DNA from 4 places in the Paenibacillus sp. FSL R5-0914 genome. Region 1 is predicted to be linked to each of the others. Evidence: predicted binding sites of a transcription regulator. Region 1 holds the regulator's gene; each other region holds the start of a gene.
What was found. The regulator Rex, encoded in region 1, represses fermentation and respiration genes when NADH is low (regulators of the CRP and FNR family bind a similar motif). The targets are predictions, from matches to a motif close to TTGTGAAATATTTCACAA.
Positions count from the first base shown of each region.

Region 1 (6,184 bases):
CAGCGATTTTGTCGAGACTCACCTCTGTATGAAGAGGCTTATTCTTCGCATGCAATTCGAGAATCGATTTGCGGCCCTTTTTGTCAGGCATGTCCACTTGAATATGACGGTCGAAGCGTCCAGGACGTAACAATGCTGAATCAAGCATTTCTTTCCGGTTTGTTGCAGCTACCAGCAAAATACGCGGAGTTTCGTTATTATAAATACCATCCATCTCGGTCAATAGCTGATTTAAGGTCTGATCATATTCACGTTGCTGACCGCCTTCGCGCTTACCGCCAATTACGTCAATTTCATCAATAAAAATAATGGCACTTTGTTTGTTCTCCTTAACAGCACGGTTACGAGCATCCTTGAACAAATCGCGGATCCGACCAGCCCCGACACCAACATACATTTCTACAAATTCACTACCTGATGCAGCTACGAATACGGAGTTTGTATAATGCGCTGCTGCTCTGGCCATAAGGGTCTTACCTGTTCCTGGAGGGCCAGTGAGCAGAATCCCTTTCAAAGGACGAATCCCAAATTTACTAATCTCCTCGTGCCGGATCAAAAAATCGAGTGCCTCACGAAGCTCTTGCTTCGCATTGTCTTGCCCACCAATTTCTTCAAAAGTGAGCTTTGAAGGCCCTTCCTTCTGGCGTTTCTTCCCTGCACCAGCGTTCACCGTAAGCCCGCCACGCAAATGAGCAATTATAAGTAATGCAGTAAGCATTCCAGCTGCTATAACAATCGGGAATATATTAATACCTAAAAAAGCCATGAAAATAAACAGCACAGGAATAAATCCGAGTAAAATTTCTTTAAGGTACTTAGGCATTATTCCATACCCCCAAGGTCGCAGGTTTTCGCGGCAAAATAATAAATTTGCTTTCTTTTCCATTACTCAAGCTTACGTACACATTGTTGTCGTCGATATCAGTAGATGCTATCACATCTTTAAATTCCGTATTTTGCTGTTTCAATCTATCAAGTTCTGTAGGTATAATCGTATATTTACGGCTCTCCATGGCTTCAGCTACAGAGAACATCGCTTTATCCCAGTAATCATCCAATAGTTCACTTGAATTTTGCTCCACATCGAGTTTAAGTTTACGTCCTTCAATCACTGATTTTCCTTCTTTGGATACATACGATACTAGATCACGTAAATTCGTGCCCGGCTGCAAATCAAGTTTCAAAGTGACCTCATCGCGGTTAATACTAATATGTGAAGTATTTACTCCCTCAAATCCGGTTACAATCTTTTGGAGCGGTTCCTGTAAAGCAAACTGACGATATAAAAAGAATCCTCCGAATAATAGCATAGCCGACAGTAGAGACGTTATCAGTACAGGTACAAGACGTAATTTCAAGAAACGTCCTCCTCTCAAAGATGAAAAAATGTAAACAGAATGATCCAAAGTCATAGCTGCTAAGAGCTCATCAGAGCCTGACGTTCTACTAACACTGTTCTAATTACAAACAGTAGTATATCACAGGTGTATATACTATATTGAAAAAAAGTGTGAAGATATTTAAAATTTTATTTTTTAATTCTTTCCATTTTATTAAATTTATTGATTTAATTCGACAAAAAAAAGGGCTGTTACTCTTAACTAACAGACCTTTTTTCGTATGAATCTTTAAATACCAATACATAAAAACTACTCTTATAGTATATCACAATTCGTGTACTTATAGTATATCAAATAATATGTCATTTAAAAAACAAGCGAACCATAAATGGTCCGCTTGTTTCTCCTATAATGCTTTTGTTTAATTTAGCGGCTAGGTAAACTGTAACCTTCACCCATTCGAGCCCCATCTGAGAACCGATAAAATTGATAATAATATCGACCGCTTTGTTTATAAAAAAGCTGCCAAGCATACTCCCCGTTATATACTCCTGGCAACAACCGCTCAATGCTGATGTCCGGAAGATCGGCTTTTATAAGGCTACGCATTTTCGCTTCAGAGGTCCCTTTACTTAGTTCTTCAGCATATACTGCGTCGGTTCCTTCAGCAAACTTCCCGTCTACAGTAAAACGTACCCAAACCATCAACTCGGTCCCGGCTTCATTCTTCCCTGTTAAGACCCAGTACACCGCATTATCATCCCACACGGATTTCTGCGCTTTGGTTACCTCTGTCAGACCAGCACTGGTTTTAGCGACATCCTTAGCGATATCTCGCTCGTTCCATTGATCTTTCATAATATAAGCATAGAACTGGATAAGTCCGAACAGAAGGAGCAGAATCAGAACTGACCCCAGGAGGATCCATTTTTTCCTTTTCTTCAAGGTACAGCTCCCTTTCTAGTAATATATCTTTTTTGATTATATAACACACCTGTGTGTTTATCCAAAGTTTCATATCCAATTCAATGATCTAATTATCAGAAACACAAAAGGCTGTAACTTTGCAATCGCAGAAAGTCACAGCCTTTCAGTTATTCGTTATGATCTTAGACTATCGTTTAAGCAGTCCATCAAATGATTCTTGCGCCTTACGACGGATTGCTTCCTCATCTAGCGTTATACATTCTCCATGTTTTACAACCTGTTTACCATTCACCCATACATGCTCAACGTCCTTGGCGCTGGCAGAGTATACAGCATGAGACAACAGATCTGTGTGTGGTAGCAAATGCGGCTGGTCTATATCAATCGCGATAAAGTCCGCTTTCATGCCAACAGCGAGTCTACCCACATCATTTAAAAAGATAGACTTTGCGCCATACTCTGTAGCTATACGCAGCGCTTCCGGAGCTGGGACAGCCGTCGGATCACCACTTACACCTTTATGGATGAGGGCTGCAAGACGCATCTCTTCAAACATATCCAGGTTATTATTGCTTGCCGCACCATCTGTACCCAGTGACACCTTCACACCAGCCTTTAGAAGATCCGTAACCCGAGCCACTCCACTAGCCAGTTTCAGATTACTTCCTGGGTTATGAGACACGCCTACATCATGACGAGCCAGTATCTCGATCTCTTCATCATTCAAATGAACGCCATGTGCAACAATAGACGGACGTGTGAACATTCCAAGCTTCTCTAAATGCGCTACAGGCCGAAGTCCGTAATCCACCACATTCTGCTCCACTTCGCGTTTGGTCTCGGACATATGGGTATGCATCGGTAAATCCAAATCATGTGCCGCTTGTACAAACTTAACAAAGAAGTCCGGTGGGCAAGTATATGGGGCGTGTGGCGAGATCATCGTCGTAATTCTACCATCAGCCTTACCATGCCAATTTCGTGCAAAAGAAATCGCTTCCGCAAGCTTGTGATTTTGTACTTCCTCTGGGCATAATCCGATTACGCCTCTCATCAGTACGGAACGGATGCCTGATAATTCGACTACCTCTGCTACTCGATCCATATGATCATACATATCCAAGAAGGTTGTAGTACCACCTTTTAGCATTTCCAGTACCGACAAGGAGGTTCCCCAGTATACATCTTCTCCAGTGAATTTCGCTTCCATCGGCCACATCTTCTCTTGAAGCCACACCTGAAGTGCTAAATCATCTCCATAACCACGAAGCAATGACATTGCGGCATGGCCATGTGTGTTTACCAGACCTGGCATAAACAGCAGACGACTGCCATCAACAACTTGCACATCATCTTCCATTAAAGGTTCTTCTTTTCCTATGTAAGTGATCAAATCATCTTCAATAGTCATATATCCGCTCAGAACCGGCTCATCCGTTCCCGGAATAAGAAAACGCCCGCCCTTAATAATCGTTTTACTGCTCTTCATTTCCGCTTTCTTCCTTTCCGTCTTTCAAATAATAAGCAAGGCTTTGCAAATCCGTTGTAAAATCGGCAGCATGAACACGGATATTCGATGGTGTTTTTAGAATCACTGGTGCAAAATTCAAAATCGCCTCAATGCCAGACTCAATGAGAATATCTGCTACATTCTGCGCTTCTGAATCAGGCACAGTAATTATCCCAATTCGAATACCTTGCTCACGAACCGTCTGACCAAGCTCCTCCATCGGTTGAACGGTAAGAGAGTTGATTTTCCGCCCTACCTTAGGTGCATAGGAGTCAAATATAGCGGTAATCTTCATAGTATCTTTCAGATAAGCATTGTAATTAGATAATGCATGTCCAAGGTTACCAGCACCTACTAAAGCCACATTCAATTGTTGATCCAGCTTCAGAATATGACGGATTTTTTCAATAAGATAAGTTACGTCATACCCGATACCTTTTCTACCAAAGTCTCCAAAATAAGCTAAATCTTTACGAATTTGAGCAGGATTTAAATCAAGTTTTTGTCCTAGTTCTTGTGAGGAAACGGTTAATATTTCACGTTTCTGGAGATCATTCAAGAAACGCAAGTACACAGGAAGTCTGCGAACAACGGCTTCTGATATTTTATCCGATTTCATAATTTACCTCCTAATTTAAGTGATATTCTGTTCAAATCCTATCGAAATATCTGCACCTCGTCTCAAGGAAGAGCGGTATTCTTATACCGCCCTTCCTTGTAGAGTGATTAATAAGATCGATGACGTTCTTTTCAAGAAACGCCTCCGTCTTCCAACCACTCCGCTATACGAGGAACCATTTGATCCGTAAGCATATGCTCCATTTTCGGGCCAGGCAACGAATAGAGGAAATACTTCCCATAGTGAGATTCTATCACCCTTGTGTCATACACAATAACAATACCCCGATCTTGCGCTGTCCGTACCAGCCTCCCAAATCCTTGCTTGAAGCGAATAACCGCCTGAGGAACAGACAACTTCATGAACGGATTCTTTTTCTGGGCTTGTAATAACTCAGACTTCGCTTCCGCTAGAGGGTGGTTTGGCGGTTGAAATGGGAGCCTCACGATGGCCAAGCATGTTAATGCTTCACCTGGAATATCTACACCCTCCCAAAAGCTGCTTGTTCCTAATAGTACAGAAGCTGCACTGTCCTGAAAACGGCGGATCAGCTTGCTACGGCTGCCCCCCTCCACGCCTTGACCTAGCACCGTGATCTCTTGTGAGGCTAGAGCCTCTTTCAGAGGATCGTAAACCTGGCGTAGCATCTTGTAAGAAGTAAACAGGACAAGCATCCGCCCACGTGTTGTAATAGCTGCTTCTGCTAGTGACTGTACGAGTGTATCGACAAATCGGGCATCGCCTACACTCCCCTTCACACTAGGGAAATCCCGCGGAATAACTAACAGCGCCTGCTCCCGATACTTAAAGGGAGAAGGCAGGAGTGATGTCATCAGACGCCCCTCTTCCGCAGCTTCATTAAGTCCGAGATTATCAATCATAAACTGGAAAGATTTATCCACAGAGAGTGTCGCCGAAGTTAGTACGATACTTTTCTTCTTGTCGAAAAACAGCTCCTTAAGCTGAGTACTAACATCAACAGGAACGGCATACAGCTGTAGCGATTTACTGCGATAATTTCCATTCGCCTCCAGCCAATATACTACATTCTCATCATTTAATCCCATAAAAAACCGTACTTGCTCACGTATAGAAGCTAAATCCTTAAATAAGCCGCTAATATCGGTAACTAGACTATCTGAGGAAGATTGACCTTCTTGATCTCGCATCTCATTAAGCATTTTATCACCTTTACGGATAATTTCGCTTAATGTCAGATTCATAGTATTCTCTAAAGCAACCAATTCATCCCAATCATTCGGTTTACGGGTAGGAAGTAGCCGCATGACTAACTGGCCGGCTTCTCCCGCCGCTGCATCGCTACGTTCCGGCAAGAGGCTGAATAGTTTATCACTAAGCAGATCCCAGGTTTCTTTTACGGTAAGCAGGTCCGGATAGATTCTATCGATCACTCCGCTCCATTCAGAAGCTTCCTCACTGCCTGATGACTGAAGCATTTGGCGAAGTGTAGGAAGTTGGCCATTTCGACTATCCTTATAAAGACGCGATAATGTATGTGCCACCGTGAAATGCTTCATATGCATGCCTAAATGCTTGCCAGCCACGTCCTCCAGATGATGGGCCTCATCTATTACAAGATGTTCATAAGCGGGAAGTAGTTGATGCCCAGCCTTAACATCTGCGAAAAGCTTAGAGTGGTTCGTAATGACCACGTCTGCAATACCAGCTTCATGCTTAGCCCGATGATAATAACACTTACGGAACCAAGGACACGAGCGACCCAGACAAGAATCGGTATCGCTTGCCACCGTCTCCCAAAAATCTCCG
Region 1 covers NZ_JBBORH010000001.1:3,070,837-3,077,020, reverse strand. The annotation lists gene MKX60_RS13625 (AAA family ATPase) at 1-823, opposite strand, end outside; gene MKX60_RS13620 (hypothetical protein) at 816-1,358, opposite strand; gene MKX60_RS13615 (cell wall elongation regulator TseB-like domain-containing protein) at 1,767-2,285, opposite strand; gene MKX60_RS13610 (amidohydrolase) at 2,455-3,756, opposite strand; gene MKX60_RS13605 (redox-sensing transcriptional repressor Rex) at 3,743-4,396, opposite strand; gene dinG (ATP-dependent DNA helicase DinG) at 4,528-6,184, opposite strand, start outside.

Region 2 (6,184 bases), 280 kb from region 1:
TTGTACGTGTAGCGGCTTACCTTCCTTTCGTAATGCCTGGTGTGGTTCTCTATGGATTGTGGAGATGGCTTTATGATCCGGTGGGCCCGATTAATGCGTTACTAGGCACAATGGGTGTGGATCAGGTTGCCTTCTTAACAGATACAAGATGGTCGATGATTTCCCTTGTGTTTATGGAAACATGGCAGCAGTTCGGATCAGGGATGCTAATATACTTAGCTGCTGTACTCAGCATTCCAAGAGATTGGTATGAAGCCGCTGAGATTGATGGAGCAGGTATATGGGCACGTATAAAGTACATCACATTGCCTTCACTGCGTAATTTAATCTTTTTGATGCTGATCCTGCAAATTATTGGTACTTCACAAGGGTATCAGTCACAGATGGCGCTGCTTGATGGCGGTCCAAATAATACTACGCTTACCTATGCGCTGTTGATCGTGAAATATGCATTTACAAGACTCGATTATGGAACAGCTACTGCGCTTGGCATGTTAATGTTCATTGTCCTAGGTGGTTTGGGCATTTTACAGTTCAAGCTTAACAAGGAGGACTACTAAGATGAAAAGCGCAGATAGAGGAATTCTTTCAGAACACGATTTGAAAAAAACAAGTAATAAGATTGTTTATGGCTTGATGTGCGTAGTCATTTTGGTTATGGTTTTTAGCATGCTGTACCCGATTTGTATGACGTTATTCAACGGGTTGAAGTCGAATCAAGAAGTGAATTCATTCCCGCCGCATTTTTTCCCTCAGGAATGGCACTTCAGTAATCTTAAAGATGCGATGAATTACATTGATCTACCCATGTTCCTTAGAAACACCATTTATATCTTTTTAGGGAATATGGTCGTGACGCTTGTCGTATTGGGAATGTCAGCATTTAGTATTTCTCGTATGAATGTTCCTTACAAAAGAGCTATTTACTTCTTCTTTCTGATGACATTGTTTATTCCGGCTACCAGTTACATGATCCCGAACTTTGTCAATTTGAAGGAGCTCGGATTGCTGAATCAGTATGCGGCTTTCTGGTTGCCAGCGGGTGCGAACACTTTCTACTTTCTATTGTTAAAGAACTTTTTTGACGGAATTCACCCGGAAATCTTTGAAGCAGCACGAATTGATGGGGCCTCTGAGCCGAGAAGCTTTTTCTCCATTGCCGTGCCACTATCCATTCCGATTTTTGCTACATTAGCGATCTTTATCTTTTCTACTGCATGGAATGACTGGTTCTGGCCATCTCTGGTTATGCACAGTGAAGAGAAATATACGCTTGCGACAGCCATTTATAAATACGTTATTAATGTGAAGGCACTCAATACTAATATTAAATTTGCAATCCTGTTTATAGTATCCTTGCCTCCAATCATTGTCTTCTTGATTTTCCAGAAATTCATTATGCGTGGGGTTGCTTTGTCGGCAGTGAAAGGATAAGCAATTATCGACGAATTTAACCATGGATCGTAAACATGCACATGAAAGGAATATAAATGCACCTCGTTTGTAAACGGTTTCTAATTTATGATCGATATGTAAGATAATTATGAATTGAAAAGGGGAGTTTCAATGCGTAAGTACTCTAGCGTTCTACTAAGCGTACTTGTAGCCGGATCGTTGCTGTCTGCTTGCAGCGGCAACAATAACGGAAACACAGCGGGGAACAAAGGCGGGGAAGCATCTACTGCGCCAACAAATGCGGTAACGGATAATACAGCAACCGCTACAGATGCACCAGTGGATGACATTACTCAAAGAAAAGTGACGATCAAGATTCACTATCCAACACCTGACTTAACTGAAATAAGAGCACAGGAAGACGACAAAATCAAACGTTTCCAAGAGGTATATCCGAACGTAGAAATCGTTAAAGATGACTGGCAGTACAATGTAAGTGAAATCGGAATTAAGATGGCTGCGAATGAAGCACCAACCTTCTTTAATACTTTTGCTACAGAAGCTAAATTCCTGGTTGAAAAGGGCTGGGTTGCTGACATCACAGATTTATGGAACAAATATGAATTTAAAGATCAAATTAACACAGTGCTTCAAAATCAATTTATCATCGACGGCAAAGTTTTCGGAGTAACACAAAAAGGTTATGTAACAACCACTATGATCAACAAAAAAATGCTGGATGAAAAAGGCGTAGCCATTCCGCCTATGGATTGGACTTGGGATGATATGCTGAATACGGCTAAAGGTGTAGCTGATGCCAAAAAAGGAATTTCCGGTATTGCTCCAATGGGTAAGGGGAACGAAGCAGGTTGGAACTGGACCAACTTCCTGTTTGAAGCTGGCGGAGAGATTCAAAAGATTGAAGGCGGTAAGGTTATAGCTACATTTAATTCCGATGCTGGCGTTAAAGCACTGGATTTCTACAAGAAACTTAGATGGGAAGCTAACGCGATTCCACAGGACTGGGCACTTGGTTGGGGCGATGCTGTAGGTGCGTTCCAACAAAGTCGTACAGCAATGGTAATGGCCGGGTCTGATGGCGTTATCGAGCAAGCGTTGAACCAAGGTGGACTGAAACCTGAGGATGTGCTTACGTATCCTATGCCAGCTATGGAAAAAGGCGGAAAGCACACAGGGGTACTTGGTGGTGACTATCTAGTAATTAATCCAAATGCTACGCCAGATGAACAAGAAATGGCATTCCGCTACATTACTTTTGATTATTTCTCTGACAAAGGTTTGGAAGCGCTGGATGCAATTCTTCAACAACGTACAACCGATGGCAAATACTTTATCCCGCCGCTCTTAGACTACTACTCAGCTGATTCTGAGTTTGGTAAGAAGACCAAAGCGGTTTATGACAAGTACACAAATGTATACCAATATAGCCCTGACATTATGGGACTTTTGGATGGTAAACCTGAAGCTCAATACAACACACAGGACTATTACGCAACCATGTCCAATGTTATTCAAGAGCTGTTCTCCAAAAAAGGAACGGATTCCAAGAGCCAGCTAGAAGCAGCAGCTAAAACAGTGCAAGAGAAATTCTTTGATACGATTAAAGCGGAATAGTTTAATGCAAAAGCCGGCCCCTTTGGGGTCGGTTTTTTGTTGTGAAGATTTATAAATTTATAAATCTTCAAAAATAGTGATAATCAATTGGAAATTATTACAGTGTAGGAAAATCGTAATTGACTGTGATGAAGAGAATACATTTTTGTGTTCTGATTTTAGATATATGGAATAAAGAGGAGCTGAAATTTTGCTTATTAAAGTATAATTCTAAGATTTAAAGGGTTTTATAGCACATAATATGGTAAAAAGACTATAATATGATCGAATGAAAGCGCTTTGAAAACAAATCAAAAAAACTTTATACTTTGTGAAAGATTTCACTATACAAGGTGGAAATCATGTGATAAGATAAATGTGTAGAGAAAAACAACTAAAAATTGACAGGAGGACGAGGGAGATGGCAGTTAAGAACGAAGTCGCCGCCCAAGTTAAACAAGTTACCGCTGAAGAGTATATTCAGAATTTAGTGGATAAAGCAAAAAAAGCGCATGAGGCGTTCATGGCGCTAGACCAAGAGCAAGTTGACACAATCGTTCATGCAATGGCGTTGGCTGGACTCGACAAACATATGTACCTCGCAAAATTGGCCGTAGAAGAAACTGGACGCGGCGTATACGAAGACAAAATTACGAAGAACATCTTCTCAACTGAATATATCTGGCACGGAATTAAATACGATAAAACAGTAGGCGTTATTGAAGACAACGCTTATGATAGCTTCCAAAAAATTGCTGAACCCGTCGGAATTGTTATGGGTATCACACCGGTAACCAACCCTACATCCACCACGATGTTTAAAGCGTTGATTTCGATTAAGACACGGAACCCTATTATATTCGGTTTCCACCCATCTGCGCAAGAGTGTAGTGCAGCTGCTGCAAAAATTCTTCATGATGCTGCCGTGAAAGCTGGCGCTCCTGAGAACTGTATCCAATGGATTGAAATGCCAACAATGGACAAGACAAACGCATTGATGAACAACCCAGACGTTGCTCTTATCTTGGCAACTGGTGGTTCTGCAATGGTAAAAGCAGCTTATAGCTGTGGTAAACCAGCACTTGGCGTAGGCCCTGGTAACGTACCTGCTTTCATTGAAAAGAGCGCGGATATTGATCAAGCCGTAACGGACATCATTCTTTCTAAAACATTTGATAATGGTATGATCTGTGCTTCCGAGCAAGCTGTTATTATCGAAGAACCAATCTTCGATCAAGTGAAGAAAAAGATGATTGCTAATGGCTGCTACTTTGTGAATAAAGAAGAAGCTGCCAAACTGACTAGTGGAGCAATGAACGTAGATAAATGTGCGGTTAACCCAGCAATCGTAGGTCAATCCGCAGTGAAAATTGCTGAAATGTGTGGCATTCAAGTCCCTGCCGGCACAAAGATTCTGGTAGCAGAACTTGAAGGTGTAGGCACTAAATATCCACTTTCCGCTGAAAAATTAAGCCCGGTTCTTGCTTGCTACAAAGTTAAGAATGCAGATCAAGGTATCGAACGCGCAGCTCAAATTGTTGAATTTGGTGGTATGGGACATAGCTCGGCTATCCACTCCAACAACGAAGAAGTAATCATGAAGTTCTCTAACCGTCTGCAAACAGGACGTATTCTCGTTAACTCGCCTTCCACACATGGTGCGATCGGCGATATCTATAACACTAATATCCCTTCGTTGACTCTGGGCTGCGGATCTTATGGACGTAACTCCGTGTCGCAAAACGTTACAGCAATCAATTTGATCAACGTGAAAAGGGTGAATCGTCGTACCGTGAATATGCAATGGTTTAAAGTACCTGACAAGATCTATTTCGAAAAAGGCGCTACTCAGTACCTGACCAAAATGCCTGATATCACACGTGTCGCAATTATCACTGACCCAATGATGGTTAAGCTTGGATATGTTGAAAGAGTTGAACATTACCTGCGTCAACGTCAAACCCCTGTAGCTATCGAAGTGTTCTCTGAAGTTGAACCAGATCCATCGACAACTACAGTTGAAAAAGGTACTGCAATGATGAACAGATTCCAACCGGACTGCATTATCGCACTTGGCGGCGGTTCCCCAATGGATGCTGCAAAAGGAATGTGGTTATTCTATGAACATCCAGACGCAGACTTTAATGGTCTGAAACAAAAATTCATGGATATCCGTAAACGGGTATACAAATTCCCTAAACTTGGTAACAAAGCTAAATTTGTAGCTATTCCAACTACTTCGGGTACAGGTTCGGAAGTAACATCTTTCGCAGTTATTACCGATAAAACAACTGAACAGCACACTAAATATCCTTTGGCTGACTACGAGTTAACTCCAGATGTGGCTATCATTGATCCAGAGTTCGTATACAGCTTGCCAAAAACTGCTGTTGCTGATACAGGTATGGACGTATTGACACATGCTATCGAAGCTTATGTATCGGTTATGGCGAGTGACTATACTGATGGCCTAGCTATTAAAGCGATCCAACTGGTATTCCAATACCTTGAAAAATCAGCGCTGGAAGGCGACAGAGTAGCACGTGAGAAAATGCATAACGCATCAACACTTGCTGGTATGGCCTTTGCCAATGCATTCTTGGGTATTAACCACAGTTTGGCGCATAAATGGGGCGGACAGTACCACACTGCTCATGGTCGTACTAATGCGATCCTTATGCCACACGTTATCCGCTACAATGCTAAAAAACCTACGAAGTTCGCTTCGTTCCCTAAATATTCGCACTTCGTAGCTGATGAGCGTTATGCTGAAATTGCCCGTATTCTGGGATTGCCAGCTCGCACAACTGAAGAAGGTGTAACTAGCCTGATCAATGCTATTCGCGATATGAATAAAAAATTGGGCATCGAAGAATCGTTCCAACAACTGGGCTTTGATCCTAAGGACTTCGAATCCCGCGTAGATTACTTGGCTGACCGTGCGTTTGAAGATCAATGTACAACTGCCAATCCTAAGCTGCCACTGGTATCTGAGCTTGCTGATGTATACCGTAATGCGTTCTACGGAAGATTTGATAATTAATAAGTGGTTAAATAGAGAATAGGATAGTTGTGGACTTAGATAAAGGTGACAAATATCACTCGAAAGGTGATATTTGTCACAGTGTTTTTATAGAAAATAAACTAGAATGTTTATATAAACAACGGTCCCACA
Region 2 covers NZ_JBBORH010000001.1:2,786,594-2,792,777, forward strand. The annotation lists gene MKX60_RS12210 (carbohydrate ABC transporter permease) at 1-560, shown strand, start outside; gene MKX60_RS12215 (carbohydrate ABC transporter permease) at 562-1,434, shown strand; gene MKX60_RS12220 (ABC transporter substrate-binding protein) at 1,567-3,030, shown strand; gene adhE (bifunctional acetaldehyde-CoA/alcohol dehydrogenase) at 3,431-6,052, shown strand.
Region 2: adhE (bifunctional acetaldehyde-CoA/alcohol dehydrogenase) is a predicted target of Rex. The motif match lies at 3,339-3,356, and genes of this name have one in related genera.

Region 3 (6,184 bases), 300 kb from region 1:
GGATTTCCGCACCTGATCTTGTCCTTAAATGGAATGGTGGCTTGACGGAAGGCAGATGGATGACCGGTGTTTATATGGATCACTCCCGTTTTGCCGGATTAGGACCTTATTTGAAGGATTCAAAGGGACAGCGGACGTATATGCAGGCTTATGTGCAATAAAGTGAGTTGAAAAAGCACCTTTGTAGGCAAAGGTGCTTTTTTTTGCGTTTACTTTGCATGTACATCAATCTCCAATTTCGTTCAAAAATAAGATACAATTTCCGTGCGTACAATCACAAGTCAAAGTTCCTTTCAGGGTTAAGGTGAAGAAGTGGATAAGATTTATTCAGAACCTAATCCCATAACCCAAGGAGGAGCTATAATGGAAACTAAACAACTTAATGATAGTATTTCGGATTCGAAGCAAGCACAATCGGTACAAGCTGGGTTTACCCCAGATGCACTAGTGAGGGATATTGTATTACAGTTCCCTAAAGCGGCAGATTATTTCAAAGCAAAACGGATTGATTTCTGTTGCGGTGGAGCTAAACCTCTTGCTGAAGCAGCTGCTGAGCGTGGTCTGGATCACGAGATAATCATCGGCGATCTAAACAAGCTGTTCGAAGAGTATCCAGTACCCCAAGAGGAAATCGTTTGGAATACTGCACCTTCAGAAGAATTAATTGACCATATTATTAACAAACACCACCGTTATCTTCGTGAAGAGCTACCCCTCATTAGCCAAAATGTAACTAAGGTATATCGAGTGCATGGCGGAGATTCTCCCCATTTGGTGGAGTTATATAACTTGTTCAACACACTTAAGGAAGATTTACTTGAGCATACGGCTAAAGAAGAAGAAGATGAGTTTCCTAAGCTGTTGACATACGCTGCTAATCCTAGTGAAGAAGGCCTGACATCGCTTCGTGAGTCATTGTCTGAGCTGGAGAGTGAGCATGATGGTGCGGGCGATATTTTGAGAAAAATACGTAGTATTACAGATGATTTCACTCCACCGGCGCATGCTTGCACGACCTATCGATTGACATATGCCCGGCTGGAAGAACTGGAGAGTATGACTTTTGAACACGTACATTTGGAGAATAATATATTGTTCCCTAGGTTTCAGTGAAGGTGAATAGCGTTCTAAAGAGTCCCTTAGGGGGCTTTTTTTATAGGGAATTATAGAAAGTAAAGAAATGCGGATAACTCCGTTGAAAAAGGTAGAAGAAATGATCGTGAAAAATATGGGTAAGATCGATTGATGGATGGATGGCGGAAGGATTGCTTAAAAGCGGACTACGAGATAGCGCCGAATGAGCAAAAAGAGGGGGGGATAAATCCCCCAGAAAATGTGAAATGACGCCATATGAGCAAAAAGAAGGGGATAAATCCCCCAGAATATGCGAAATGACGCCGAACGAGCAAAAAGAGGGGGATAAATCCCCCAGAATATATGAAATGACGCCAAATGAGCAAAAAGAGGGGGATAAATCCCCCAGAATATGCGAAATGACACCGAATGAGCAAAAAGAAGGGGATAAATCCCCCAGAATATGTGAAATGACACCGAATGAGCAAAAAGAGGGGGATAAATCCCCCAGAAAATGTGAAATGACGCCATATGAGCAAAAAGAAGGGGATAAATCCCCCAGAATATGCGAAATGACGCCGAACGAGCAAAAAGAGGGGGATAAATCCCCCAGAATATGCGAAATGACGCCGAATGAGCAGAAAGAGGGGGATTTATCCCCCAGAATATGTGAAATGGCGCCGAGTGAGCAGAAAGAAGGGGATTAATCCCCCAGAATATGTGAAATGACGCCGGATGAGCAAAAAGAGGGGGATAGAGGTTAGCTTTTTAAAAAAAATTGTCAATTTTAGAAGTAAGCTTGTTATTACTTATTTGAGAACATGGCTTGTTTAAGTTATCCTTAAAAAGACAGTATACATAACTTTACAAGCCTGAGACGCTATATGGTCATTAGGCGGGACAAGGCGGTGCCAGGATGCCCATGCGATCTTTGTGGAAATTGATGTTAGGATTAGTCATTGTATTCATAATAGGTGGATGCTCTACTAACAATGACGGCAATAGTAATGCTAATAATGGTGTGGCAGGATCAGAGGGACCGACAATATCAATAAGGGTTGGAGATAATGAACTGCTTACTAAACCATCAGATAGGTTACTTAGTGGGAGTTATAGAAATGGAATATCGATCATGGAGCTACTGAAAGGTAGTAATGTTGCCACATTTGCTGAGGATAACTCAAGCATTGTTTCGGTAAAGGATTTTTCGCTAGAGGCGGGAATGGTTTGGGAGCTTCAGATGGGCGGTCAAATCATTGGGAATGCGGATTGGAATAATACTGTAGGGTATGATTCACAGCTAGTCTTCACCGCGAAGTCGAAGGACCATCAAGCACCACTTCAAACTGTAAGGCTGACCTTGAACGGTGGAAGTGTTGAAGTAGACTTGCATCATACGTATATTATGTTATTTGAAGAGGATTTAACTGTAAGAGATTTGCTCAAAAGCTGTAGTAGCGTACAGTTGGCCGATGACAATAAAAAGGTGCTTTCCGTCGACGATTATACTCCTCTTAGTAATGAAGAATGGAAGCTGAAGGTGAACGGAAAACAACTACTCGATGATGGAATGGATATGAAGCTCAGGGCTCAAGATGAATTGGAGATTTTATTGACTTTACGCTAAAAAAACGTACATTAAGCCAGATCAACGGTTGTTCAGAATCGTTAATCTGGCTTTTTATGTGGAAAAGATATCTAACAATTATCAGTACACTAAAGTGTGAAAATATTCACAATTGAAGTGACTGCAATCACAATGGCGACTTGAATTTGAACCGTATAATTCCAATATGTAGAAGAGAAATTGATCAGGTATTCATAAGCTTGAGGAGGCACCTAACCATGACAACGATAAGAGAAAAACTAGTATTAGTCGGCAACGGTATGGCAGGCATAGGTACGATTGAGCAGATATTGAAGCTGGGTGGAGCTTATGACATCACGGTTTTTGGAAGTGAACCTCACCCCAATTACAATCGGATCATGTTGTCTTATGTTCTTGAAGGAAGTAAGACCCTTAATGATATCATCCTAAACGACTGGAATTGGTATGAAGACAATAATATAACTCTACACACGGGAACAACGGTGACACGAATTGATGAAGGTTCGAAGCAAGTTGTTACGGATAGTGGGATGATAGTCCCCTACGACAAGGTAATTATTGCGACAGGCTCGAATTCGTTTATTTTACCTGTACCTGGCAGTGATAAAGAGGGCGTTGTAGGATTCCGAGACATTTCAGACTGTGATGCGATGCTGGCAGCGGCCAAACAATACAGCAAAGCAGCTGTTATCGGCGGAGGTTTGCTTGGGTTGGAAGCGGCAAAAGGTCTTGTGAACCTTGGTATGGATGTTACCGTAGTTCATTTGATGGAAGATCTGATGGAGCGTCAGCTTGATCGGAATGCCTCCTCGATGCTGCAAGCTGAGCTGGAGCGTCAAGGCGTGAAATTTGCTATGGGCAAACAAACGGTAGAATTGAGCGGGGAACAGAGAGTAAGTGGATTGCGTTTTAGTGATGGCAGTACGCTTGCTGCAGATTTTGTGGTAATGGCTGTTGGAATCAAACCGAACGTGACATTGGCAAAAGATAGCGGAATCTCCGTAAATCGTGGGATCGTGGTGGATGATTATTTGCAAACTTCCATGCAGAATGTATATTCCATCGGCGAATGTGCTGAGCATCGTGGTATGTGTTACGGACTGGTGGCTCCACTATTTGAACAAGGCATGGTTCTAGCTAAACATTTATGTGGTAGCGATACCAAGCCTTATGAAGGTTCGATTGTTTCCACGAAGCTTAAAATATCTGGGGTGGATGTATTTTCTGCAGGTGAGTTTTTGGATTCTCCTGAACACACTGTGATTTCAAGCAAAGATGAATGGAAGAGAACTTATAAGAAAATTTTGCTCAAAAATAATGTGATTGTCGGTGCGGTTTTGTTCGGTGATGTAACGGAGTCCGCGAATCTGCAAAAGCTAGTAAAACAAGGCGCGGTAATGACCGATGAGATTTATACGGAGGTTATGGGAACAGGCTGCTGCGGTGGCGGAGCTAAGAAGAGCACATCCGTGGAAGCAATGGCGGACGAAGAAATTGTCTGCGGCTGCAATGGTGTAACTAAAAAAGCGATCGTAGATGCTGTTACTGAACATGGTTTTACTACTGTGGATGAGATCAAAGCATGCACTGGCGCTACTCGCTCTTGTGGTGGTTGTAAACCCGTAGTAGAACAAATCCTGCAATTTGTCTTAGGTGACAGTTTCCAGCAAGCTGCTAAGCAAGGTATTTGTGGGTGCACAACGCTTAGCCGTGATGAAATTGTTGCTGAAATTACAGCTAAAGGTCTTAAAACAACAAAAGAGGTCATGAATGTACTCGGTTGGAAACAAGAGGAAGGCTGCTCCAAGTGTCGTCCGGCGATTAACTATTATCTAGGGATGATGAACCCTGATACCCATCAAGATGAGAAAGAATCCCGATTTGTAAATGAAAGAATGGGTGCCAATATTCAAAAAGATGGAACCTACACCGTGATACCACGCATGTATGGTGGGGTAACTACGCCGGAGGATTTGAAGAAAATCGCCGACGTCTCCCTTAAATATGACGTGAAAGTTGTGAAGGTAACTGGAGGGCAACGCCTGGATCTAATCGGTGTGAAGAAGGAAGATTTGCCTAAGGTATGGGAAGAGCTGGATATGCCTTCAGGCTACGGTTATGCCAAATCCCTGCGTACGGTTAAGACTTGTGTGGGCTCCCAGTTCTGCCGCTTTGGCACACAAGATTCGCTGGGAATGGGCGCGCTCATAGAACGTAAGTATGAACGTCTTGATTTTCCTGCCAAGTTTAAAATAGCTGTCAACGGCTGTCCACGTAACTGTGCGGAATCCTGCACGAAGGATATTGGCATCGTTGGAAATGATGGTGGTTGGGAAGTGTTTATCGGTGGTAACGGTGGGATCAAGCCACGGATCGCAGACTCCTTCTGCAAAATTAAGACCGATGAAGAGTTGATCGAAGTGTGCTCCGCAGTGATGCAATATTACCGTGAGACCGGCAATTATTTGGAGAGAACTTCCGAGTGGGTTGAGCGTATGGGACTTGAGCGGATTCAAATGGTTATTTTGAATAATGACGATAACCGCAAAGAGCTGGCCGCACGGATTGACTTTGCTCTGACTCAGGTTACGGATCCTTGGAAAAAAATGCTCAATGACAGCAGCACTCGTGCTGCGCTTTTTGAAGAAACAAGAGTCTAGCGGATATAACGCACACAGAAGGGGAGAGACCAATGAATAAGACAACACAAACGTATCCAATAGGATCAGTACAGGATTTCCTGCTGCAGATTGGCCGTGTGGTGATTGCTGGAAATGTGGAGCTGGCTGTATTTCGTACCTCTGACGGAGCGATCTATGCACTTGAGAATCGGAGCCCTCATCCAAAAGGGGGGCCGCTTGCGGAAGGGATCGTTTCGGGTCACTTTCTTTATGATCCACTGTATGATTGGAAAATAGATCTTCGCACGGGTGAAGTTCAGGCACCGGATCAAGGTATCGTTATGACTTATCCAGTCTCCCTTGTCGGAGACATTGTGACAGTGAGCTTGTAGACACCGAAGCTTGTAGTAAAGGATGAAATAGAAAACGGTGGGGTGGAGTACTATGTTTACTCAAAGTGTGGAAAACATTGTCGAGGCGGCAGTCAGCAAGCGAGACCAAATGAATGAAAGTTTACCAAGATATTTTCTAGCAGCCCTTTTGGCAGGAGCATATGTAGGCATTGGGATTATCCTTATTTTTTCGCTGGGAGCGCCTCTAGCGGCTGCCAAATCGCCTTTCCAACCCCTCATTATGGGTGCATCCTTCGGTATTGCCTTGACTCTTGTTGTGTTTGCAGGCTCAGAGCTGTTTACCGGAAATAATATGTTCTTTACGGTTAGTACACTAGCTGGTAGAACAAGTATCTGGGATACTGTCAAGAACTGGGTGCTTGTGTTTGTAGGGAATGTGGTAGGGGCAGTGATTTTAGCACTTTTGATTCGAGGAACTGGACTATTCAGCGCGGCTCCCCCAGAGCATCTGATCTTTGCGGCTGCAG
Region 3 covers NZ_JBBORH010000001.1:2,769,208-2,775,391, forward strand. The annotation lists gene MKX60_RS12145 (hypothetical protein) at 1-161, shown strand, start outside; gene ric (iron-sulfur cluster repair di-iron protein) at 364-1,113, shown strand; gene MKX60_RS12155 (hypothetical protein) at 1,341-1,781, shown strand; gene MKX60_RS12160 (hypothetical protein) at 1,991-2,701, shown strand; gene nirB (nitrite reductase large subunit NirB) at 2,920-5,343, shown strand; gene MKX60_RS12170 (nitrite reductase (NAD(P)H) small subunit) at 5,376-5,696, shown strand; gene MKX60_RS12175 (formate/nitrite transporter family protein) at 5,749-6,184, shown strand, end outside.
Region 3: nirB (nitrite reductase large subunit NirB) is a predicted target of Rex. The motif match lies at 2,796-2,813, and genes of this name have one in related genera.

Region 4 (6,184 bases), 2.9 Mb from region 1:
TGGAGGTGACTCCGGTGGACATGTTCCCGCATACGGTGCACGTAGAGTCGGTGGCTTTGTTGGTGAGGAACGCTTGTCAAGTAGACACTAAATAATTGGGCAATTTTAATTCCACTAACGGAGAACGATAAAAGAGCAGCGAGTTAGACGAGCGTAGCCCGTAGGCTCCACCATAAAAAACCGCCCTGTTCGCAATGTTGCTTACAGGGCGGTTTGCTATGTCATAGAGGGCAGCTTGAAAGTTAGCAGTCAACCTGCACTTTACAAACTATCTTGCACGTTTTTAAGGCTAACTTATTAATAGAGCAGTTACACAAACATAAGATTACTCTGCTACAACTTGTTTGCCTGCAATCCGGCCGAATGTGAAGATATCAGCGATGGCATTACCGCCAAGACGGTTTGCACCATGAATGACCCCTGTTACTTCACCTGCAGCGAACAGCCCAGGGATGACTTCGCCTTTTTCATTCAATACGCGAGTCTTCTCGTCGATCACCAAGCCGCCCATTGTATGGTGAACGGAGGGTACAGCTTTTTCGATGTAGTAAGGGCCTTTTTCAAGAGATTTCAATCCACCGCGATGTTTGAAATCAAGGTCTTTACCTGTTTTCGCATAATCATTTACTTTATTAATCGTTTCTTTCAAAGTGTTCACGTCAATTTTAAAGAAATCAGCCGCCTCTTCAATCGTATCGGCTTTAAAGAGCAAGCCTTGTTTAACGAGTTGATCGTATTCGTCTTGATGAACTTCGATCGTTTTACCTATATCCTCAATGCCTTGATTCCATAATTGATACGTATATCCGCCCGTTTGGGCAAGAATTGCTTTAGAAATAACGTCACGACGTTCTAATTCCTCAACGAAGCGCTTGCCTTCTTGGTTAATCAGGATCGCACCATCGAAGCGGGAGTCTGCAACCAGGGAAATAACACCTGTCTCAGGATTACAGATTGGATACGTTTGAATACTCTCCATGTTTGTCAGTTTGGCGCCAATCGTTTCTGCCATAACGATACCGTCACCTGTAGATCCTGGTGTATCGGTAGACATATATTTTTCATCCATTTTAGGGTTATACTTTTTACGCATCTCTACATTGGATCCAAAACCACCGGTAGCGATGATGACGCCTTTGTTCGCATGGAATGTGATCTTGTCGCCAGTACCTGAAGTCGCAGTTACACCTGTTATTTTGCCGCTTTCGTCCTTCAGCAAGGTTTCGGCTTTCATATTCGTTTTGATCGTGATTTGATCAGCGTCTGTTTTGGCTTTTAACTTAGTAATCAATTCAACACCTGTATGACCTACAGGAATCAACGCACGTTTTCTGGAATGGCCTCCAAATTGGAACAGATGATCAGGTAAGAACTCTACCTTGATATCATCGCGCAGCCATTCGGCAGATGATAGAGCATTGTCGGCAAGAATACGAACCATCTTTGGATCCCCGAGGTTGTCTCCGCCTTTCATCGTATCATTATAGAACAATTCAGTCGTGTCATCTGTGATGCCTAGAGCACGTTCAACCCAGTTGTCAGGCGCATTCATCTCACCACCGGAGATCAATGTGTTGCCGCCAACAGCTGGCATTTTCTCGAGCAGAACTACATTAGCTCCAGCGCTGTTCGCTTCGATAGCCGCACTAAAGCCAGCACCCCCGGCACCGATGACGACAACATCATAGGTTTGCTCGGCTTCTTCTTTGTCTTTGCTTCCACTGACTGCAGCGCCAGCGACAAGGGTAAGTCCAGACTTCGTAATTGCATCTTGAATGGCTTCGAGATATCCTTTGCTTGTAACCGTAGATCCGCTAATGGCATCAACTTTTGCGCTGTTAGTTGCCATGACATCTTGCTTGAGCTGCGTATAAACAGGTTCTGCAAGTACTTCATTTTCCTTATGCTCTGTTACTTTAATGTCAGTGATCTTGTTATCTAATAAGGAAACTTGTACTTTAATATCGCCATGTTTACCTTGCCCAACTCCTTCAAAGACTTGAACTCCGTTTGCATCTGCAGCGGGTGCTGCATCTTTACCGCCGCAGGCAGCAAGCGTGAACATAAGACTGAGGACTAGTAGAATAGATAACAGCTTTTTCGTGTGAGTTCGCATAATATCTCCTTCATTCTGTTGTGAATTGGTTACATACACTAGGGAGAGGAAGATTTGCTAGGCAAATCCCTTATCTCTAGCCTAGACATGAATGTTATTTCATGTGAAAATATGCACAAGACCTATTATAGATTTAGTACAGCATTATGTATTTGCACAGATTAGCGTTTTTTTGTCTTTTTCGGGCATGTAAGAAACGGATATTGTGAAGGGCTATGATTACAATGAAATCAATTCACTTAAAAATTACGTTAATCGCAGGAGGCTGCTTCTTGCTGCTGTTCGTTGCATTGCTTGTAACAATATATTTGGAGATGAACCATACGGTTGTCCCTTTGAATAAGAACTTAACGCAGCAAGTGGTTAATGCACGCAGCGACCAGATTGATTATTGGTTTAATCAGCGCATTGGAGAGATAGACATGCTTGCTTCTCTAGCTTCGGACCATCAGTGGACACGAGATGAATTGCTGCAAGAGATCGATAAGTTCGAGGTGAAGAAGCAAGTAGAGTACGAATCCATACGCGTGGTGGATATTCACGGAAATTCCTGGTCAGCAAGGGACAAGCCTTTTTCGATACTAAACCGACCCTACTATCGAAAACAACTGCTAAATTCAGATTCCAATTATGTGGTGAGTAATCCGATCGTATCCAAAGCGAATGCAGTTGAAATCGTCGTCATTCTCTATCGCGTGAATCCATCGGTGAATGATGAAGTAGCTTATATTGCCGCAGCCGTCTCCGTCAAGAAGATGAAGGAGATTGCTCAAGATGTAATGCTATATGACCAGTCAGGCCAGCTTATCATCGATTGCAGAGAGCTGGGTGAAGGAGATGGAGCGGAGGATGCAGCAGATAAGAAGAACATGAGTGTATTTGAGGCTCCAATTCAAAATGTGGAAGGCTGGAAGCTAGTACTCGAAGTACCGAATTCAAGTCTATCGCTAGCGGTGATCAAAACCCAGCGGACTGCATTGCTGGTAGGCGTTCTTATCGGTAGTGCGTTTATCGTCTTTCTGATGCTGCTTGCTTCTTCCATTATTCGTCCAATTCAGTCGCTTCGCCAGGTAATGGAAAATGTGCAGAACGGCAACCAAACCATACGAGCAGATGTTACGCGCTCGGATGAGATCGGCGATCTTGGGCGAAGCTTCAATGACATGCTTGTTCAATTATACGCTGTGGAGCAGGACCGAAAGGAGATGGAACTCAGACTGATTCATGAGCAGATCAAGCCGCATTTTTTATACAACACATTGGATACGATCCAGTGGATGGCAACGGAACATGGAGCAGACAATGTGGTGGAGATGGTGGAAGCGCTTAGCGCGTATTTTCGATTAGGGCTTGGCACAGGCAGTCCCTACATTCTGCTTGATCAGGAGTTGTACCATGTCGAGAGTTATCTTCATATTCAAGGCGTACGATATGAGGAGATTCTGGACTACGAGCTTCGATATGATGAAAAGCTTGCTCAGTGCCAAGTCGTTCGCTTCATGCTGCAGCCGTTGGTGGAAAATGCGATTTATCACGGGATTAAGCCACTTGGGGATCAAAAATGCAAAATTTCGATCACAGCATATAAACAGGTCGATTATTTGGTCATTGAGGTTGAAAATAATGGGGTTATGATTCCTGAAGAGAAGCTTGAACAGATGAATCAAGCCCTTCTTGATGATAAATATGATCGTTCTGCCACAGGCTTTGGGCTATACAGTGTAAACCATCGCATTCGACTAGCTTACGGGGTGCCATATGGCCTTGCAGTGAAGAGCGAAGATGGCATTACCGTTATGGTCATTCGAATACCTTTGGACGGGGAGTGGAAAGAAGATGTGGAAGATTGTCATCGTCGATGATGAAACGATCATTCGCAAAGGCTTGCGACAATACATTGAGGAGAGTCCGTATCTTTTTGAGGTTGCAGGAGAAGCGAAAAGTGCAAACGAAGCATTGAATATGGTGGAGGAAGCCCCACCACATGTATGTCTTGTGGACATCAACATGCCGAATATGAATGGGCTCGATCTGATGAATATATTGCGCGAACGCTGTCCGTCGGTTCTGGTTGTCATCATCAGCGGCTACGATAACTTTGAATATGCGCGTCAAGCCGTGCAACTACAAGCATTCGATTATGTATTGAAACCTGTGCCGAAGAGTGATCTGAACAAGCTGCTTCATCGGATCGATGAGCATCTTCAGGCAAAATATCCTTTGCATTCACATGAAAGCAGGGTGGATAAGGAGCTGGGGCTTCCCGGGTATACAGGGGATGGAACAGTGCTTATCCAAAAAGTGACCGAGTATATTGACAGTCATTATCAGGATCCGGAGCTGTCTATTACTCGAGTAGCAGCGCTATTTCATATCAACCAAACCTATCTTAGCAAGCGTATGAAGCAAGAAATCGGTGCTTCATTCCTTGACTATGTCACCGAGCTTCGGATATCGAAGGCGAAGGAGATTCTGGATGACGTAATGCCGAATATCAAAATCGGGGATCTGGCCGTGAAGGTAGGGTATAAGAGCCAGTACTATTTTAGTCGTGTGTTCAAAAATAGAGTCGGTTCAAGCCCCTTAGAGTACAAAAAGCATCCGTTCGGTTATGGATAGGGCATCAAGTTAGTAGAACGCCGCAGCAATTAGGCGCCACCATATATAAACACGACGCAACCTCGAGGGGGTTGCGTTTTTTATTTGGCGGATTGCTTAGAGGACATTGATAGAAAATAGGTAGGACCTAAGGAGGTAAGCGCTATCTTTATACCTATAAAGACGCGACGTGAAGGCCTTCATGTCAACAAGTGTATACCCAATGTCATTAATTATCTATTTGAAAGAAAGGCCACTTTTCATAATGTTACTATAAGGACATTGACATATGTTATAAGCTTCTATGACGTGTCGGAATCTCGGAAGGGAGGAAAGAGCATCGAGGTAAGCTGAAATGGAAGCGCATACCATTTAGGAGATTGATGTTTCTTGACTCAAGAATCAGAAGGGAGTTCGTACGATATGAAGAGGAGTAGACAATGGGTAGCTCTCGTCATGGTTGCGATCATGATCGTAACCATGATGCCGATCGCGCAAGCGGAAGAGGCGCTGCCGCCTACACAGACAGAGGAACAGACACCAGCGAACCCGCCGGGCGAAGCCGATCCGGTCGAGGTGACGATTCCATCAGACCTACCGGGAGCGGGTACGGAGGGTGTTATTGCGTCAGTGTATGGGGCGGTATATCACAATCTTGCAGCGGGCTTATCTTATGAGTGGTCGCAAGAGCCGGAAGCTTCCTATCCGGATGAAGGCAACAAACTTACGGATGGTATATATGGGGCAAGCAATAGATCCGACGTAGCATGGGTTGGACATCATTTGGGTAAGACACGCGAAGTTGTGTTTGATTTGGGGGCGAAGAAATCACTCACGGGTATTAAAGCCAATTTCCTCGAAGATTGGCCAACGAACAATGTACTCGTGCCACTCACGGTATCGATGTACGTCTCCGATGACAAGGTGAACTGGGGACTGCTCAAAGACAATGCCACGCAGAAGCTGTGGAATGATGGTAAATACACGGAGACCTATGTGTGGGATGGCAGCAAGGACGGTATTAAAGCGATCGGCCCACATGCGAAAATCGCGTATGCTCGGTACGTGAAAGTAACATTCACAATGCATACGCGAGCAATGACCTTCGTGGATGAGATTGAAATCCTCGGTGAAGAGGGAAAAGTTGCCGGAGCCGTAACTGTTCCAACGCATACGCCGAAATTCTTGGCGGCAGGCGAAGCGACAGCGGGTATAGAGCATCTTGGACTTTTGTATAACGGGCAATATGCGAATGACTTAGGCATCTGGACGAAAGAACGGATCATTCCGAACATTAGTTATGTCGATAAGGACGGCAAGATTAAGGATCGACTCTTCGACGGCGTCCTGTATCTTGGCATTAACTCTCCAAATCCAGGTCGTGATTTCGGCGGGCGGGCTTATCTGGAAGATTGGCAATGGTATCTGGATAAGACCTTTGCGGTAGGCGGTGATATGGATGCGTTAAAC
Region 4 covers NZ_JBBORH010000001.1:137,014-143,197, reverse strand. The annotation lists gene rlmD (23S rRNA (uracil(1939)-C(5))-methyltransferase RlmD) at 1-95, shown strand, start outside; gene MKX60_RS00535 (flavocytochrome c) at 326-2,116, opposite strand; gene MKX60_RS00530 (sensor histidine kinase) at 2,389-3,978, shown strand; gene MKX60_RS00525 (response regulator transcription factor) at 3,953-4,735, shown strand; gene MKX60_RS00520 (DUF4855 domain-containing protein) at 5,138-6,184, shown strand, end outside.
Region 4: MKX60_RS00535 (flavocytochrome c) is a predicted target of Rex. The motif match lies at 2,218-2,235, and genes of this name have one in related genera.